One region of the Comamonas sp. 14P8.1.4 genome, then DNA from elsewhere that is predicted to be linked to it. Evidence: riboswitches for the same ligand, from Rfam matches in the RefSeq annotation. Region 1 holds a riboswitch; each other region holds the start of a gene.
The links. Region 1 has a riboswitch for cobalamin ahead of AC27VO_RS09655 (cobyrinic acid a,c-diamide synthase CobB). Riboswitches for the same ligand answer to the same signal wherever they lie in the genome.

Region 1 (6,287 bases):
AGGCACGCACGGCTTGGCCCATGGGAATGACGCCCATACCAATCTCATTGCCCACCACCACCACGGGGCCCGGGCACTGGGGCAGAACTTCCAAAAACAAAGCACGCTGCGCGCTCCAGTCCTCGGTTTGAGCCGAATTAGAGGCAGATTCCAATTCCTCTGCAGGCATCATCCAGTTGGTCAGCCACAAGGTCAGGCAATCCACCACCACCAGCGTCTGCGCCTGGCTGTGGGCTTGCAGGGCCTGTGCCAGCTGCAGCGGTGCCTCCACCGTCTGCATACCGGGCACACGTGCGGCGCGATCGGCCTGGTGGCGTGCAATGCGGGTGCGCATCTCGGCGTCCCACGCCTGCCCCGTCGCCAGGTACACCGCACTGCGACCTGCCGCCGCGTCCAGCCAGTCACGCGCAGCTTGCTCCGCGCGGCGGGTTTTGCCGCTTTTTTGACCACCCAGGATCAATTCTTGCCAGGGCGTCACAGTGCTGTTGTTCAAAGCATTCATAAGAGTTGCAAATTATGCCGGGGCTGCCGCAGCCGACCATTCCACAGCGTGCGCGCCCAGCAAGGCCGCCACTGCGCGTGGGTGGGAAGGAAACCAGGCATGAAAGTAACTGGCGTGGACACTGCCGTGCTGGTACACCGCCTCGCCTTGCTGCGCCTGCACCGGTTGCTGGGCGCGGCTGGTGCGGGCCATGACCGCCACCGGGCTGTGAAAGCGTGAGTAGTGGAAGGTATGGCCACGCAGCACGCCACCCTGCTGCACGCATTGCTGCATGCCCAGGCCTGCCAGGCGCGGCTGCATCTGCGCCGTACCGGGCAGGATGCCCCACATGGGGTAGACCTCACCCGACGCGGTCTGGATGCTGTCGCCCAGCGCCAGCATGCCACCGCATTCGGCCCACACTGGCTTGCCTGCGTGCACATGGGCACGCACATCTTGCTGAAGGGCCGTATTCGCAGCCAGTGTGGCGGCGTGCAGCTCTGGGTAACCGCCTGGCAACCAGAGTGCATCGCACGCCGGCAAGCGCTCTCCCGCCAAAGGCGAGAAGAACGCCAGGCGCGCGCCCATGGCCTGCAAGCAATCCAGATTGGCGGGGTAGATAAAGCTGAATGCTGCATCGCGTGCCACCGCCACGGTACGGCCTTGCAGCCAAGGCTCCATGGGTGGGATGAGCGCAGCAGGCTCTGCAGGGAACGTCACCGACCAGCGCTGCTGCCATTCCTGCCAGGGCATTTGCCCCAAGGCCGTGGCAGCCAGCGCATCGGCCGCTGCATTGAGGCGCTCCATGGCGTCGGGCAGCTCGTGTGCAGCCACCAAACCCAGGTGGCGCTCAGGCAGCAACTGCGCGTTTTTGCCCTCTCCCACACGCTGCAAAGCGCCCAGCCACACGCCGGGATCGCGCACGCTGGCTTGCAGCATCTGGGCATGCATGCTGCTGCCCACGCGGTTGGCCAGCACCCCCGCCCAGGGCAACCCTGGCTGATACTGCTGCATGCCCAGCAACAAGGCGCCAAAACTGCCTGCCATGGCGCTTGCATCAATCACCAGCAGCACCGGAATCCCTAGCTGTGCAGCCAGATCAGCAGCCGTGGGGCTGCCATCAAACAGCCCCATCACGCCTTCAATCAAAAGCACATCGGCATGGCGTGCGGCATCGGCCAAACGGGCCCGCACCTCCTCCATGCCCACCATCCAGGCATCAATGTTGTGCACCGTGGCTCCGCTGGCCAGCTGGTGCCAGTAAGGATCCAGAAAATCAGGCCCGCACTTGAACACCCGCACCCGGCGCCCCTGGCGCGTGTGCCAGCGGGCCAAGGCAGCCGTCACAGTCGTTTTTCCCTGCCCCGATGCGGGGGCGGCAATCAAAAGCGCCACACAGGAAGGAGATGTTGAAGACTGGGTCATGGAGCAACGGGCAATGCGTAGCAAGATAAAAATGAACCTTGGTGATGGTTGCTGAATCCGAGACGCTCTCCAAGCCACAACCCACCAGCAGGTGCACGCCCCCCACCCTTGTCATGGCAGCTGGCCGCCTGCACTTTCGTGCCCGGCTTCCAAGCTGGCGCCATGGTTTCAGCACCCAACGTGGCATGCCGTTGCGAACGATGTGCCGGCCACGACCCTGCCGTGGCATTGCACAGATGCTGAAAGCCCACCGAGCTACGCCACGGCATGCACCACGCAGCAGAACGACGCAATGCCAATGCAACGACACCAGCGCACCGTGGATTCATCAAGAACATGGGGGATTTTGGAGATATCGACCCGCGCCAGCCTCCCCGCCAGCAATGGGTAACCATGCCCACCGAAGCGGGCACACCAATGTTGGCCGGTATCCGGGCTGGTTCCTCAGGTCCATCGCCTTCCCAAATGCTTGTTCAAGGCATTCAGTGGCTTGTGATGATGGATGGGCGCTATGACTAGCGCCAAGAACTCACCGTTGCGGGGGCAGCGCAGGCTAGGTGGTGCTGAAGGTCAACACCGCCACCCTGCTTCCCGTTGAACTGCAAACTTGTGAACCAAGCTGCGAGCACCAACATTTGAGTGGTCGATTCTAATGCTGGAAAAAGTCTGCTGGGCAGCGCAACCGGCATTCACAGCCCGCACCGGGCCCAATGCACGCCAGCATTGACAGCTTGAAACAAGCTTTTGTAGCTATATCTTGCGATCTGCCCTAAATTTGCGATTCCCTTCAAAAGGGCAGTCCTACAATTGGAGCAATCCATGACGACACCATCCATTCTTGACCCCGTTGCAGGGCGTGTAGAGCTGCTACTGGAGCAGTACGAAGCTATGCAGCACGCGAATCGCCAACTCAGCGAAGAGATCCAGGCTTTGCACAAGGAGCGTGACTCGCTGAAGTCACGCCTGAAAGCTGCGCGGGCACGCGTGGATGAGTTGATCGAACGTTTGCCGGTCAATCAGGAGGCATCTTGAGCCAGCTAGAAACACAAATCCTGCACCAGGACTATCTGCTGACCTGCCCTGACGGACAGGAAGCACAGCTGCTCGAGGCGGTGGAACGGGTGGATCACCAGTTCCAGCAAATGCTGGACAACACCAAGCTGCGTTCGCGCGAGCGTATTGGTGTGTTGCTGGCCGTCAATCTGGCGTTTGAAAGCCTGGAGCTGCGCAACCAGCTGCAAGCCCTGCAACAACAACTTGCTGCACTGCAAGGTGCCCAGGACACTGATGGTGCAGCACTGACTGACGCCGATGCCGAGCGTTTGCACGCTTTGGAAGCCCAAGCCAGCCACGATCAGGCGCTTGCCAGTGCCTTGGTGGATCGCATCGATCAAGCCTTGGCGCAGGCAAGCCAACCGCTGGCGCACACGCAGCCATCCATGGAAGCCATGGTAGACGCAATGCCCGCAACCACCGATATCGGCATCGACACAGATTTAGACAACGCCGCTCAAGTGGAATTGCCCTCCACGCCTGCGGAAAGCCTGTAAAATCGCACCTGTCTGCAATCCGCCGGGCTTTATATTGCCTTGAACCAATGCTCATTGAGCACGGGCTTGATACATTGCCTAGCAAGCGTGATCGTCTCGCGTCAGACGAACCCAACGTTAGGTTGCTCTCGCCCACCTGAACCCCCGGTTCAGGATGACGGCTCGGTGGTTTTGCAGACACCTTCATTCGCCATTCGGCACCACCCCCCAGCGATTTCCCTTCTAGCGGCACCACAGGGACGGCTTGTAGACCAAGTCCATCCACAACGCCCACAGTGATACGGCCACCAGCATCAGGCCTGCAGCGCGTGTTCCCCACTCTGAACGCCAGCGGTTGACCCTCCCGCTGAGCCAGCGCCACGCCAGTGGTGCAGCCAGCAGCCACAGCCCACTGCCCACCCCAAATGCCAGCATGCTGATGCCCCCCGTCCATGCAGAGCCGCTCAGTGCCGCGACCAGAACCGCCGAATAAAGCAAGCCACAGGGCATGCATGCCCAGGCCATTCCCGCCAGCAAGGCACCACCGCGCAAAGACAACACAGGCTGCACCTTGGCCCAGACCACACGCCCTGCGCGCTCCAGCCACACGGGCTGCTGTCCCTGAAACAGCATGAGCAGCCCCCAGGCCAAAATCGCCAGGTGCATGAGGACCCATACAGGGTGCAAGGCAGAGGTTTGATCCGAAAACCAGGCCACTTGCTCCATGGCCAAAGCGGCCACGGCGCCCAGCAAAGCGTAGCCAAGCAGGCGCCCCAGATGAAACTGGCAGGTGCTCCAGCTCCAGGCCCGGCGTTGCGGTGACCATGCTGCATGCATCTGCACGACTTGACCATGGCCCTGGATCACCGCATGGCAAGGTGCCGCACACATGGCAAGACAATGGGGCCCACCCACGAGCCCCATGAAAAATGCGGTCCAAAGCAAGGAAAGAATCATAGGGATCAGATGATCCGCGAGAATCGGGCACGATTGCGATCTGCCTGCAAATAACGGTCAAACACCAAGGCCACGCCACGTACAAAGAACCACCCTTTGGGGGTGACCGTGATGCAGTCATCGGAAATCGTCACCAGACCTTCGTCCTGCTGGTCTGCCAGCGCCTCAATTTCTGCTGCAAAATATTTTTTGAAATCGATGAGCCACGCACTGTTGATGGACTCATAGAACACCTCGCCTTGGCACATGATGGTCATGATCACCGCGCGGCGAATGGTGTCGTCCCGTGACAAGGCCAAACCACGCACCACGGGCAAGCGCCCTTGGTCCAACAGGTCGTAATACTCTTCCAGCGTTTTTGCATTTTGGCTGTACGTTGCTGCCACACGGCCAATCGCAGACACGCCCAGCGCAATCAGGTCGCAATCGGGTTGCGTGCTGTAGCCCTGGAAATTGCGGTGCAAACGCCCTTGGCGCTTGGCCACTGCCAATGCATCCTCCGGCAGGGCAAAGTGATCCATGCCCACATAGACGTAACCCGCAGCCATAAAGCTCTCAATCGCGGCCGACAACATACCCACCTTGTCGGGCGCGGATGGCAAATCGGCCTGCAAGATGCGCCGCTGAGGCTTGAAGCGTTCTGGCAAATGTGCATAGGCATACAGCGCAATGCGATCGGGCCGCAACTGCGCCACCTGCTGCAGCGTGCGCGCGAACGATTCCGGATTTTGCTTGGGCAGTCCGTAGATCAGGTCAACGTTGATCGACTCAAAACCCAGCTCGCGCGAAGCCGCCACCAAATCAAACACCTGCTCTGCGGGCTGCTCGCGGTGCACGGCTTTTTGCACCTCGGGATCAAAGTCCTGCACGCCAAAGCTCAGGCGGTTAAAGCCGATTTCCTTGAGTACCGCCAGTCGCTCTCGCGTGACAGTGCGTGGGTCGACTTCAATCGAATACTCCCCCGCAGGGTCAAACTGAAAGCGCTCGCGCAGCATGCCCCACAGCGCGCGCAATTCATCATCGGTCAGAAAGGTTGGTGTCCCACCACCGACGTGGAACTGGCTCACCGCCTGGCCACGACCGCAATGCTGCAGGTGCAGATCCACCTCACGCTCCAGATAGCGCATATAGGTGACCGCACGCTCATGGTGCTTGGTAATGATCTTGTTGCAGGCGCAGTAGTAGCACAGCGAATCGCAAAACGGGATGTGCACATACAGCGACATCGGCTGCTTGGCCGCAGCGGCCACTTTGCGCTGCTTGAGGGCCAAGATATAGTCACTATCGCCAAACGCCTCCACAAACCTATCCGCTGTGGGGTAGGACGTGTAGCGTGGACCTGGCACGTCATAGCGACGCAAGAGCTCGGGGGTGACAACTGTCATGAAGTTCTTCCTTGATGACAGGACTTTGCAACAATTGGCCACCTTCATCCTTGACGTGCATCAAGAGGTTGCTGTACAAGCGATGTCACAATTTAACTTACATCATTCATAGCAACTGCGAGCAATTCGATAGTTTCTTTTTTCTGATCTTTAACCGCACAAGCCTTTGATCTCTCCAAGACCCCGGGCTTTTGAGTACATGACTCCTCCAACCATCAAAGTTACCTGCTCCAACTGCAATCTGCGCGAACTCTGCATGCCCGTAGGCCTGAATGAGCAGCAGCTGCAGCGCATTGATGACATTGTGGCCACGCGCCGCAAAGTCAAACGCGGAGCAACGCTGTTTCGCAATGGAGAAGCATTCACATCGCTCTACGCCATTCGAACCGGTTTTTTCAAGACCTGCGTCGCCACAGAAGATGGTCGCGATCAAGTGACCGGTTTCCAGATGGCCGGCGAAATCATTGGTTTGGATGGCATTGTCAATGACCACCACACCTGTGACGCCGT
Region 2 (6,287 bases), on a different contig from region 1:
GGCGTACGAGAAGCCGTCTTCCAGCAGCTTCATCACGGGAATCACTCCGGAGGACTGATTTTCGATACCTTTGATTGGAGCACTTAACTCACGCAGATTACTGAGCAACAGAGCCACGCCGCCCCCGCGTTTGGAAAGCTGTAGTGCCGAGTTAATGCTTCGGCCGATACTTTCCATGTTGTCTTCCAGGCGTAGCAAGAAGCACGAAACTAGCTCACCACGCTGTTTTTTTCCGGCGTTCAAAAACGTGGGTGTGGCGGGTTGAAAACGCCCTGCAATGATCTCTTCCATTAAACGCATGGCAAGTTTTTCATCACCGCGTGCCAAGGCCAGCGATACCATCACCACCCGGTCTTCAAAGCGCTCCAGATAGCGTTTTCCATCACGGGTTTTAAGGGTGTAAGCGGTGTAGTACTTGTAGGCGCCAAGGAAGGTGGGAAAGCGGAATTTTTTGCCAAAAGCCGCTTTAAAAATCCGCTCAATAAACTTGGGAGAGTACGCGTCCAGTACCTCTGCTTCGTAGTAATTTTGCGAGCGCAAGTAGTTCAGTTTTTCTTCCAGCGAGTGAAAGAACACGGTGTTCTGATTCACATGCTGTAGAAAGTATTGGCGTGCGGCCTTGCGGTCGGCATCGAACTGCAGTTTGCCTTGGGCATCAGGCAAGTTCAGCATGGCGTTCAGGGCGTGAAAGTCCAATTCAGTAGGGGTGCTCAGGTTCATCGCAAAGCTTCTCGGACAGTAGGTAAATTGGAAGACAGAAAATGCTGGTCGATATGGCGCAGACGTTGCCAGTCCGTGGGCGTTCCGGCCATTTCCACACGTAGCAGCAGGGGAACATCGCATTTGCGGGCAATCACGTCGCCAGCTTGAGCGAAGGCAGCGCCAAAATTGCGATCCCCGCAGGCCACCACTGCGCGTAGCCATTGACGACGCTCTGGCGCATTCAAAAAACGGATCACGGCTTTGGGTACTGCGCCGTTGCCTTGGGCATCCCCAAACGACGGGGTGAGCAAGACAAAGGGCGCTGTAATCTCAGGCTGTGCTTCTTCGGGGGTGCGTGGAATTCGAAGTCCTGACAGTCCCGCTTGTTGAAGGAGCCGCGCTGTATTTCCAGTTTTGGAAGAATAAAAAACCCAGCGAGCCATGATCGGCCTTAAGCCGTGGCTGCCAATGCGGCTAAGCGGTCTGGGCGAAAACCACTCCAGTGTTCATCGCCCGCTTTGACCACGGGGACTTGGCGGTAGCCCCATGTTTGCACTTGAGCTGCGGCTTCCGCGTTCTGGGAAACATCAACGACTTCGTAGGCCAAGCCTTGGCGATCCAAGGTGCGCGCTGTCATCGTGCATTGGGGGCAATGGGGTTTGGAAAAAAGAGTGATCATGAAGCCTTCAAGCCCTGCTAGACAGTGGCACGACAGGTTTCTGATAGCTAAAGACGCAGGTCGCGGCACACGGCGCAAAGCAGGTGTACCTAGCTGGTTGGTCCAAGAAAGCATATGCAGCCACCCAGGCGTCCCCGCCTGTACGGTTGATGAAAAGCCAAGAACGTGTTCTTGGCTGCTTGTTGGCCGGTATCCAGACTGGTAGGCACAGGTAACACGCCTTCCCAAAGCCGAGGCTTCAGTGGCTGCTTGTGTTACCGCGCACTGCAAAAAAACTGCAATGCACCTCACTTACTGTTGCGGGGGCAGTTCAGGTTAGCCTCGTCGGAACAAGGCCTCCTGATTCTCGTTTAACCCTAGCTTGAGAACTCACGCTAGTGCACCAACAAGATGAATTCTATGCGCCAAAACTTTTTTGAAAACCAGTTTGGGCAGCCATTGATCGCTGACTTGATCTGTCAAAAAGTGCTAGGAGCTTGCTTCAAGCATTTCACTTTTTCTTGCTCTTCAAGCTTGCTTCCCTTGGAATTACAGTGCCTTAGATCGAGGAGGCCGCTTCTCTTTGGGCTTCGCTTTGTCATTGTTTTGTTTTGTAAATTCAAAAAAAGATTGACATAAACACTCCGCAGCCAAGGTTATGCGGGATTGTGTGGATAGGGTCGTGCACGTTTCTCGTGGATGTGTTTGGCGCCCAATTGAAATTGGCACCATGTAAAAAATGGGCTGTGGTTGAACTACTACGGCTACCAGCTTGGAGGCAGCATGAAGTTGCCTCCAGCCTTAGAATTAACCCGCTTTCTGGTGCTCGCGCGGTCTTCCCTGGCCGCGCAGTTAAACGGGAAACATGAGAGGGTGCGCGCTCTTCAGTGCGCCACCTTGCATGTACTGCCCCCGCAACAGTGTGTGCACGGGTCGTAAGACCAGCCTACCTTGCTACAACCACTGAAGCTTTTGGCTTTGGGAAGGTTTAGGTAGTCGGTGCACCAGTCTGTAGACCGGCCGGAAATGGTTCGAAGAAGCTGCTCCGCACTCTTCGGTTTTTTGTGACGCACTTGCGGGGACGCTGTGCGTACAACTCAAGAAATATGACTATCCACACCTCCATCTTGCATGGCGCAGCTGTGCGCCAGCCTGCACGTTTTGCATGGGCAGCCATTGCCATTGCTGCTGCGTCGACAGCGCATGCGCAGAATGATTCAGAAAAACGGTTGAATACCACGGTTGTGACCGCCACACGATCGGAAACCAAGTTGGATGAAACCTTGGCTGATGTTCGGGTGATCACTGCTGAGCAAATCTCTAACCTGGGTGGACGCTCCTTGGCAGAAGTGCTGCAAAGATTGGCAGGCGCCCGGATGACCAGCAACGGCGGCCGTGGGCAAACGCAGGGCATCAGCTTGCGTGGTAGTTCTCAAGTGATTTTGTTGGTAGACGGCGCGCGCTTTGGCTCTGCCACAGCAGGAGATCCTTCATTACAAAGTCTGCCCTTGGAGCAAATCGAAAGAATCGAGGTTGTGCATGGGCCGGCATCCGCTCTTTATGGCAGCGATGCTATTGGTGGCGTTATTCAGATATTCACGAAAAATGGCAAGGGGCATGGAAAAGCATTGACCCCAAGTGCATCGACCACTTTGGGCAGTCGTGGCTATAAAGATGCTAAAGCAGGACTGATTGGTGAGCAGAAGGGGTGGAATTACAGTCTGAACGTCGCACGTGTCGTTGATCCCGGTTTTTCAGCCAGCAATAGCAAAATCGGGTCATATATATTCAATCCCGATGTTGATAAATTCAACCAGTCATCCGTAACGGCCAGCCTTGGATACGCATTCAACGACACATGGCGTCTGGACGGGAATTTCATGCAAGCAGATGGCTTCGCAGAATCTGACAACGGGGCAGCAGCACAGTCTTGGCTAGATTCAGATGCTGGCACACGTGCTTTGAAGCTTTCCGGCGCATTCACCCAGGAATGGAAAACTTCACTGAGCTATTCGCGTGCCTTGGACAAACAATGGAATCGTGATTTGGATATTGCTTCGGCAACTTTGAGTAGCACAACATATAACACTCGCCAAGATGAGTTCAAGTGGGGCAATGAAATCAAGACCGGTCTGGGTGTTGTTGTTGCAGGATTTGAGCGCTTAGAGCAAAAAATATCAACGACGACGGCCTTTGATCAGTCCGAACGCTCCACCAATGCAGCTTACGCTGGATTGAATGGTGCGTTGAATGCGCATTCATGGCAGGTGAATATCCGAAGAGATGATAGTTCCCAATATGGGGTTTACAACACATGGGGCGTGGCGTATGGCTATGAACTCTTGCCCAACCTGCGTGTGCATGCAAGCCGTGCCAGTAGTTTGAAGGCTCCAACATTCAACGATCTTTACTACCCAGGCTTAGGGAATCCTCTGCTGCAACCAGAAGTTGCACACGGCAATGAGTTGGGGGTTGACTGGAGCATCGCCTCTCATCACTTCAAGCTTGTTGGGTTTGACAACAAAGTGGAGAACTTGATTGCATGGGCGCCTATTGCACCTGGTAGCTGGACTTGGAAGCCAGCCAATGTGAATCAAGCGCGCTTGAAAGGCTGGTCTCTGCAGTACCACCTTAATCAAGATAGCTGGAATCTGAACGCCAACTATGAACGTCTTAGCGCTCGAGATGGTGATGGTGCCGTACTGATGAACCGGGCCAAGCACCAAGTTTCTATTGCGCTGGACAAGTCATGGGGGGCTTGGAAGTTGGGTGCATCCGCCTTGTATGCGAGCGAGCGCCAGCGCTCAGTTTCTGAGACGCTAGCGGGCTACACCACCATGGATGCCTATGCCGAGTACCAGCTCAATAAAGATTGGGCGTTCCAAGCGCGTATTTCCAACTTGACGGACAAGGTGTACGAGACGGCTTATGGCTACAACCAACGCGGTCGCGCTGGATACCTGACCCTCAAATGGACGCCTAAGTAATGTCTTTGCTGCGCGTCATCAGCGCAGCTTCCCTCTTGGCCCTGTCTGTTCTTACGGAGCAGGCATGGGCCAAGACAGGGCGCATCATTTCTTTATTGCCTTCCGCCACGGAGGCTGTTTGTGCTTTAGGGGCTTGCGATCGTTTGGTCGGCGTTGATGATTTCTCTCTGGATCCCGCCAGCGTACGGGGGCTACCCCGGTTGGGTAAAACTTGGCAGCCCAATATGGAGTCGATTCTGCAGTTGCAGCCTGACTTGGTATTGATTGGAAATGTTCCCCCTGTACTCCAAAAGTTGCAAGCCTTGGGGTTGAACGTGCAGAGGGTGGATGCAGTCACGGTTGAGGAAGTGCATGCGGTCTTGCATAAGCTGGATGGCTGGCTAGAGACGCAACATGCATCTGACACCATTCGCACAATGCAAAGCAGGTTGCTGGCGCTTGCGCATGAAGCTGCGCAACTACCGGCACAACGTGTTTACCTTGAGGTGGATGCCGTCATGTATGCAGCCTCACCGGCTTCTTTCATGGGGCAATTGTTAGCGGCTTTGGGGGCGAAAAATATTGCTGCGGGTAGCGCAACCCTCTTTCCCAAGCTCTCACCCGAGTATGTGGTGCAACAAGCACCGGATCTCATTATTCAAACCTACGCACAAAGCACAATGACCGTGCACCAGCGACCTGGGTGGAAAAAGATTCAGGCGGTGAAGCACAAACGCATTTGTCGGCTGACAGCAGAAGAGCGCCGGATCACCACACATCCTGGCCCTCGCATGGCAGAAGCTGCAGAGATTTTTTTGCGCTGCATGCAAATGCCATTTGCAAAGGAACACTATGAAACTCAGTAAAAACTGGGATGAAGTTTGCTACCCCTTCATCCATCAAACCTCTTACCTCTGCGACTTTGAAGTCACCACCGATGAGTTATGCGCCCTGATTGGCAGTGCTGTTGCCGCGAGCACGAACGATATGGCAGACATTCGTCAGGATTTGGAAGATTTGCAGCCATTGGCCTTTCATATCAACGGCTCAATTCGTGGTCGCTTGGCGGTGGAGGAGTCCGACCAGCAATGGCTGCTTGCCAAATTGCATCACTATCGTGCCGAAGTGGGTGACCGTGAGCATGTTTTTGTCTTGCCGCGTGGCGCAGCACCCGTTCCACAGCTGCATCAAGCGCGCTCCTCAGCCAAGAAAGCGATTCGTTGCATGGTGCGTGTGGAGGAGGAAGGTGGCAAAGAGGTTCCTGATATTCTGCCCCGCATGTGCAATACCCTGTGCAACTTATTCTTCGTGATGACGCTGGCTATTAATCAACGAAGAGGTGTTCAGGAAGTTCCGTTTGAGAGCAAGAGTTATGGCAGTCCGGCCAGAAGGTCCGACACTGCTTCTTCGTGAAGCTAGAAAACGCTGCTTGATTCACTCAGCTCGGGTACGCCGTCAACCGACGCCAAGTGACTGACTGATTGGTTGCGGGCGGTCAGTACGGGGTGTCGGCTCATAGCGCACCATTGGGTTGTGGCATTGCACGTGGTCGTATTGGCTTTCATGCGCTCTGTGGCAGCTTTGCAGTGAACTCGTTAGAGTGGCGCACGAATCTCCTCCCGAGCTGTTGTCATGCCCCGATCCCCAGTTTCTTTCCACACAACACCAGATAGCTTTGACGCCTTCTTGCAGCCGCAGGATGTGGAGCAGATCTACATTGTCTTGTCGCTGGCCAAACAAGCCTATGCCAATGACTTGGCGCAGGGCGTGAAGGCGCTGCAGGCTTCTCCCGCTGAATTTGCACGCCGCGCGGTGGCACACCAAGATCGCATTGCGCGGCGGCATTATGGGATTGCAACGCTGTTTGGTGTGATCGTGCTGGCCATGGTCTACGTGATCTATCAGGCCTTCTCCACCCCGGGTGTGGGTGTGCTTGGCATTGTTCTGCCTGCCGCCATGGC
Region 3 (6,287 bases), on a different contig from region 1:
TCAAAGATGCCGGCGTAAAAAATGTGGTGTGGCTCACCGCCGATGTGCACTACACCGCCGCCCACCACTACCGTCCGGAGCGCGCCCAGTTCCAGGACTTCGATCCATTCTGGGAATTTGTCTCCGGCCCGCTGAACGCAGGCACCTTTGGCCCCAACGAGGCAGACCAGACCTTTGGTCTGGAAGTGGTCTACAGCAAGGCTTCCCCCAAGCCCAATGCCGCGCCCAGCGAGGGCTACCAGTTCTTCGGCCAGCTGGACATTGACCACCGCAGCCAGGCACTGACTGTGGTGCTCAAAGACCTGCACGGCCAGGCGCTGTACACCCAGACGCTAGAGCCTGTGCTGGGCTGATCACCAACACGGCGTCGGCATCCCTCAGCCGCCCCGGCAGGCTAAGCGCCGATGTCTGGGCACAAAAAAAGCAACCTCGCGGTTGCTTTTTGGTTGGCGCAAAGCGCTGCCTCAGCGGGTCGCCCGCAGCACGGCCGCATCGCACCAGCGCTGCGCCACCTTGGGGGTGGTGATGCACACCGCCTCGTGCGTGACGGTGGTCACCGCGCGTTCGAGCAACTGAATATCGGCCTCGTGCTGGCGCGCCACATGCGGGTCTTCAAAAAAGATCGCGCGCTGGCAGCGGCGCTCCAGCACCAGATCGGCAATCTGCGCATCGCCACCCAGCGGACCGCTGTTGTAGCGATCCACCCAGGGCTTGTCAGCAGGCCAGCCCTTGCTCCACGCCAGCTCGTTGAGGCGCTGGCCCGTGGTGCCTGTGCCCACGCGGCGCTTGAAACGCGAGAGCAGCTCGAAATTGCTGTCCACAAACGCCAGCATGGCGGGCTTCATGGCATCGTGGGCAATCAGCGCCACGGTCTGGCTCTCATAGTCGTGGAAACGGTCGGCATTGCGGTCGCGCGGCATGCCGGCGTGCATGCGCTCCATCTCCACCCAGTCACGGGCGCTGGCGACGGTCGACAAAAATGGCTTGCCGTGAATCACGCACTGGCGCTTCAATGCCAGTGCCTCGGGGAAGATCGAAGAGGGGTCGACCGGGTCTGTCAGGTAGATGGCGCCATCCAGCGTGCGGCCCTCGCCCATGCCCACCACTTCGGCCACCAGCTTCATCAGCCCGCCTTCGCGCCCATAGGGGTAGCGCACCAGCCCAGGGTAGCGGTGCATCATGTCTGCAGCGGCAATCGCATCGTAGGTACGGCCCACCGCATGCAGGCCCAGGCCCAGTTCGCGCATGCCGGATTCACAGGCGCGCAGCAGCGCAAACAACGCCGCATCTTCGGTTTGGTGGTGGAGCCGGTTGGCAGCAAGACCTAAAAGCATGGTCAGAGGTGTCCTTCACAACCGCGCACGAAATGGTGAGGTGTGCGCGTGCCAGCAAGCATAGACCCAAATGCCCAACCTCTTGGGCTGTGCGCCCACCCATGCGGTGGCTGCATCGCCCCAGTCCACAGGCTGACACGGTCGATGCAACGGATGAAAATTCATAGCTGCCAGCGCTTGATGTGCCTTCATCAGAGGCATTTTTCACCAATGTGCAAACAAAGCGACACCACACCCATCTGGTTCTGCTAGCCTGCACACGCTGCTGCAATGTGGCGCTTTGTTGGCTCTCTGGTATGGGTTTTTTTGTGTCTGCTTCCCCCTCTTCTGCAGCTGCGGCAATGTCGCCAGCTGCCATGTCCCCGCTGTTTGTCATCGGCCTGCTCGCACTGCTGCTGGGCTTTCAGCCGCTGACCACTGATCTGTACCTGCCCGCCATGCCGCTGCTCACGCAGCAGCTGCAGGCCACAGTGGCCCAGACGCAGACCACGTTTTACGCCCTGATCCTGGCCTTTGGCTGCGCCCAACTGGTGTGGGGCCCTGTGTCTGACCGCTGGGGCCGCCGCCCGGTGCTGCTGGCCGGGATTGCGCTGTACGTGCTGGCCGCCGTGGGCTGCGCCCTGGCCCCCGACATGCCAGCACTGATTGCTTTTCGTACCCTGCAAGGGGCCGCACTGGGCGCCGTGGTGATGGCCGCGCGCGCCATCGTGCGCGACCTGTACGCCCCGGTGGAAGGCACGCACGTCATGTCCAAAGCACTGACGGGCCTGGGCGTGCTGGCCTGCTGCAGCCCCCTGGTGGGCAGCTGGCTGGCCCAGCACGTGGGCTGGCGCTCCACCATGGCGGTGCTGGCGGTGGTCGGCACTGCCGCTTGGGTGCTGGTGTGGCTGCGCTTTCGCGAAAGCGTGCAGCACTTCAACCCCCACGCCCTGCAGCCGCAGCGGCTGCTGCGCAGCTGGAACACCATCCTGCGCCACCCCACCTTCCTGGCCTATACCGCCACCACCACCTGCTCGTATGGCGCGCTGGTCGTGTTCCTGACCGGCGCACCGTTTGTCTTTACCCAGGTGCTGGGCTGGAGCGCTGCCGACGTGGGCTGGCTGCTGGCCGCCAACGGCGTGATCTACATTGGCGGCACCCTGCTGTGCCGCCGCCTGCTGCCGCGCCTGGGCGTGCGCAACACCGTGGCCGTAGCGGGGGGCATTTCCGTGCTGTGCGCGGTACTGCTGCTGGCCCTGGCCTGGGCCGATGTGCGCAGCGGCTGGGCCTATGCCGCTGCCTGCCTGCTGTTTCCGATTACGCACGGCATTCAGCAGCCCTGCGGGCAAAGCGGTGCGGTCAGCGCCTTTCCGCAGGCTGCGGGCATGGCTTCAGCGCTCAACGGCTGCATCATGATGCTGTTCGCCTTTGTCACCGGTCAGATCCTGGGACGCAGCTTCAATGGCACTGTGTACCCCTTGGTTTTCGGCCTGGCCGCATGGTGTTTCGCCGCAGCCTTGGCATCATGGACGCTGGTGCGCCGCCACGGCGCGCCAGCGCGCACTGAAAGCCCGTGCCGCCGCCCGGTTTGACCTGTTTTCTCCCTGCCCTATCTTGACTGCCTCCACCCACACCCTGCCCTGCATTGCGATTGCAGGCCCCACCGCTTCTGGCAAAACCAATGCCGCTCTGGCCCTGGCCGCTGTGCTGGCACAGCGTGGCCAAGCCTGTGAAATCATCAGTGTGGATTCCGCCTTGGTCTATCGCGACATGGACATTGGCACAGCCAAGCCCACGGCCCAAGAGCTGGCCGCTGTGCCCCACCACCTGATCAACATCCTGGACCCCCTGCAGTCCTACAGCGCTGCCGAGTTTGTGCAAGACACCCAGCGCCTGGTGGCCGAGATTCGCGCCCGTGGCGCCATTCCGCTGCTGGTGGGCGGCACCATGCTGTACTTCAAAGCCTTGTTCGACGGCATTGACGAAATGCCCGCCGCCGACCCTGCGGTGCGCGCCCGCATTGATGCCCAGGCCGCCGAGCTGGGCTGGCCTGCCATGCATGCCGAGCTGGCCAAGGTCGACCCCGAAACCGCCGCCCGCCTGGCCCCGGCCGACAGCCAGCGCATTCAGCGTGCGCTGGAGGTGTGGCACGTCTCCGGCCAGCCGCTGTCCAGCTTTCACCAAGCAAAAAAGAGAGCTGAAAGCGCAGAACCAGCCTTCGATTGCACGCTTTTTTCTTTGGAACCCAATGACCGCGCCTGGTTGCACCAGCGCATTGCCCAGCGCTACGACACCATGCTCGACGCGGGCTTGATCGATGAAGTGCAGCGCCTGCGCGCACGCGGTGACCTGCACCCCGAGCTGCCCAGCATGCGCTGCGTGGGCTACCGCCAGGTCTGGGAAGAGCTGGACTGGCAAACACGCAAAGGCACACCCAGCATCAACTTGCACCTGGTGCGCGAAAAAGGGATTGCCGCCACGCGCCAGCTGGCCAAGCGCCAGATCACCTGGCTGCGCAGCATGCCCCAGCGCCACGCCATTGCCTGTGACGACCCCATGGCCACCATGCACCTGGTGCAAGCCGCCCTGCTGGTGGTGCAAACCGCTGCCCAGCCGCGCTGAAGCCGGGCACCGCGCGCCTACGTTCTGAAACACCGCGATGCCTGCCTGCGCATAGCATGCAGGCATCGCCTGTTTCTGGAGACTGCCTGTATGCCGCTGCCCCGTTTACCTTTTCGCTCCCGCCGCCTTGGTGCGGCATTGCTGACCGCTGGCGCCTTGCTGCTGTCGGCCTGCGCACAGGACCGTTACTACGTGCCCTCCGAGACCACCGCCAGCCCCCAAAGCGGAGTGACGGTGTACGGCGAAATCGACACCAGCGTGGTGCACACGCGCTAGCCACAGCCCGCCCAGGCCCGACGGCACCACGCCCGCCCGGGCTAATGCAGCTGGGGTATCATTCAGCAACTGCTCCTTACAGGGAGCAGTTTTGCGTTATCGGTGCCCATCGCTGTTCCAGCACAGGGTTAAACGGGAAGCAGGTGCGCGACACCTTCGGTGTCTGCAAAGCCTGCGCTGCCCCCGCAACGGTCAGTGTGTCTAACTGCATGATCACGCCACTGGAGCCCTGCTCTGGGAAGGCCATGCAGCTGTTTGATGAACAACACACGAGCCCGGAGACCGGCCGAAACGCATGCAAGCGGATGTGCTGCGGGGTGGTGGCGACATGCTCGGCAAGATGCATCTTGCGCGCATACCTCTTCTTCTTCCCCCCACAGCCATCCATAGACCACACATCACCGCCTTTGTGGGGACGCAAACGCGGTGCCATGGATTTCTTCGGCATGTCGTTTCGTTTTTCTCCCCGCAGCTGTGCTGTGGGCTGTGCCCTGACGGGCTTTTCCTTGCTGGCTGCGGCCCAAACCGAGGTGCAGCAACCCCATGTGGTGGTGTCCGCCACGCGCATTGAGATGCAAGACACCGATGCGCCTTACGCCTCCGAGGTGCATACGCGCGAGCAAATTGACCGCTCCGGCGCGCACTCGGTATTTGACTATCTGGCACAGCAAAGCTCGCTGCAGATCACCCCGCAATGGGGCAACCGCAATGCGCCCAACATCGCCATGCGCGGCTTTGGCGAAGATGGCTTCCAGAACGTGGTGATCTCAGTCAACGGTCGGCGTCTGAACAACATCGACAACGTACCGGCCCTGGTGGGTTCTATCTCGCTGCGCGATGTGGAACGCATTGAAATCACCAAGGGCAGCGGCGCCGTCATGTACGGCGATGGCGCCACGGCGGGCAGCATTCAGATCTACACCAAAGCCCACGACAGCGCCAGCTTGGACCTCTACGGCGGCAGCCATGGCCAGCGCGGCGCAGTGGCATCCGTGGGCATGGTCAAAGACAAGTTCGACCTGTCCCTGACGGCCGATCACAGCCACCACAATGGCTGGAGCCAACCCGATGCCACCGGTCACCAGGACAGCAGCGAAGCCAACACCTGGCGTCTGGCCAGCAACATCCAGGTCGCGAAGGGCCTGCAAGCCAATGTGGAAATCGGTGCCAGCCGTATCGACAACCGCTTCCCGAACGCGCTGTCCGCCCCCGCCTTCCATGCCAACCCGAGCCAAAGCAGTGGCAGCCCCTACCCACGCCAGGTATCTGACAGCCGCTACTGGGGCCTTGGGCTGCAATACCAGCTCAATGCCGCCTGGAAGCTCACGGCGCGCCACCACAGCGAGGACAAGTCCAGCCAGTACAACAGCTTTACTTACCCGGGCTCCACCAGTGACTACGCGCAGCAGTCCAACGAAGTTGCGCTGCAATACCAGCGCGGCGCCCTCACGGTGAATGCGGGCGTGCAGAGCGTGGAGGGTGAACGCCTGTCTTCCGTCGGCCTCATGCGCAAAAACAATCTGGGCGGCTTTGTGCATACCCAATACCTGTGGAACGACTGGACGCTCTCCGGTGGTCTGCGCCGGGAGCGCATGCGCTACCGCTACGCGTCGCCCGGGCAAGCCAACTCCAGCCAGCAGGAGTACCACACAGCCTGGGAGCTGGGTGCCAACCACCGCCTCTCGGACCAGGTCTCGGTCTTTGCCAACTACAGCGATGCTTTTGCCTCACCCGACATTGATCGATTTTTTGACTTCAACACCTACAGCTTTATAGGCTTTGGCGCCGCCACCCAAAGCCGCACGTTCACGCTGGGCGCCAACCACACCACCGCGCGCAACCGCCTCAAAGCCTCTGTGTTCTACGCCAAGTTGCACGACGAGATTTACTACGACCAACTGTCGGGCTTGAACGGCAATCTCGATCGCTCCCACAAATACGGCGTGGAGCTGCAAGACCAATGGCAGCTGAACACCCGCAACCAGCTGAGCGTGAACTACACCTGGACCCACGCCACCATTGACCGTGAAGTGCAAGGCACCAGCAACTACAGCGGCAAACAAACACCCGGCGTGC

Region 2: another riboswitch for cobalamin. It lies ahead of AC27VO_RS01340 (TonB-dependent receptor domain-containing protein); the one in region 1 lies ahead of AC27VO_RS09655 (cobyrinic acid a,c-diamide synthase CobB).
Region 3: another riboswitch for cobalamin. It lies ahead of AC27VO_RS07710 (TonB-dependent receptor); the one in region 1 lies ahead of AC27VO_RS09655 (cobyrinic acid a,c-diamide synthase CobB).

Annotation. Positions count from the first base shown of each region.
Region 1 covers NZ_JBYOKN010000004.1:76,030-82,316, reverse strand. The annotation lists gene cobU (bifunctional adenosylcobinamide kinase/adenosylcobinamide-phosphate guanylyltransferase) at 1-502, opposite strand, end outside; gene AC27VO_RS09655 (cobyrinic acid a,c-diamide synthase CobB) at 515-1,906, opposite strand; cobalamin riboswitch at 2,312-2,554, opposite strand; gene AC27VO_RS09650 (DUF904 domain-containing protein) at 2,726-2,938, shown strand; gene AC27VO_RS09645 (cell division protein ZapA) at 2,935-3,456, shown strand; gene AC27VO_RS09640 (sulfite exporter TauE/SafE family protein) at 3,679-4,392, opposite strand; gene hemN (oxygen-independent coproporphyrinogen III oxidase) at 4,398-5,777, opposite strand; gene fnr (fumarate/nitrate reduction transcriptional regulator Fnr) at 5,977-6,287, shown strand, end outside.
Region 2 covers NZ_JBYOKN010000001.1:279,018-285,304, forward strand. The annotation lists gene nrdE (class 1b ribonucleoside-diphosphate reductase subunit alpha) at 1-720, opposite strand, end outside; gene nrdI (class Ib ribonucleoside-diphosphate reductase assembly flavoprotein NrdI) at 717-1,145, opposite strand; gene AC27VO_RS01335 (glutaredoxin family protein) at 1,154-1,381, opposite strand; cobalamin riboswitch at 1,549-1,783, opposite strand; cobalamin riboswitch at 2,164-2,399, shown strand; gene AC27VO_RS01340 (TonB-dependent receptor domain-containing protein) at 2,467-4,347, shown strand; gene AC27VO_RS01345 (ABC transporter substrate-binding protein) at 4,347-5,192, shown strand; gene AC27VO_RS01350 (hypothetical protein) at 5,179-5,739, shown strand; gene AC27VO_RS01355 (hypothetical protein) at 5,959-6,287, shown strand, end outside.
Region 3 covers NZ_JBYOKN010000003.1:150,217-156,503, forward strand. The annotation lists gene AC27VO_RS07685 (alkaline phosphatase D family protein) at 1-353, shown strand, start outside; gene AC27VO_RS07690 (methylglyoxal synthase) at 465-1,340, opposite strand; gene AC27VO_RS07695 (multidrug effflux MFS transporter) at 1,676-2,905, shown strand; gene miaA (tRNA (adenosine(37)-N6)-dimethylallyltransferase MiaA) at 2,925-3,935, shown strand; gene AC27VO_RS07705 (hypothetical protein) at 4,026-4,211, shown strand; cobalamin riboswitch at 4,295-4,515, shown strand; gene AC27VO_RS07710 (TonB-dependent receptor) at 4,658-6,287, shown strand, end outside.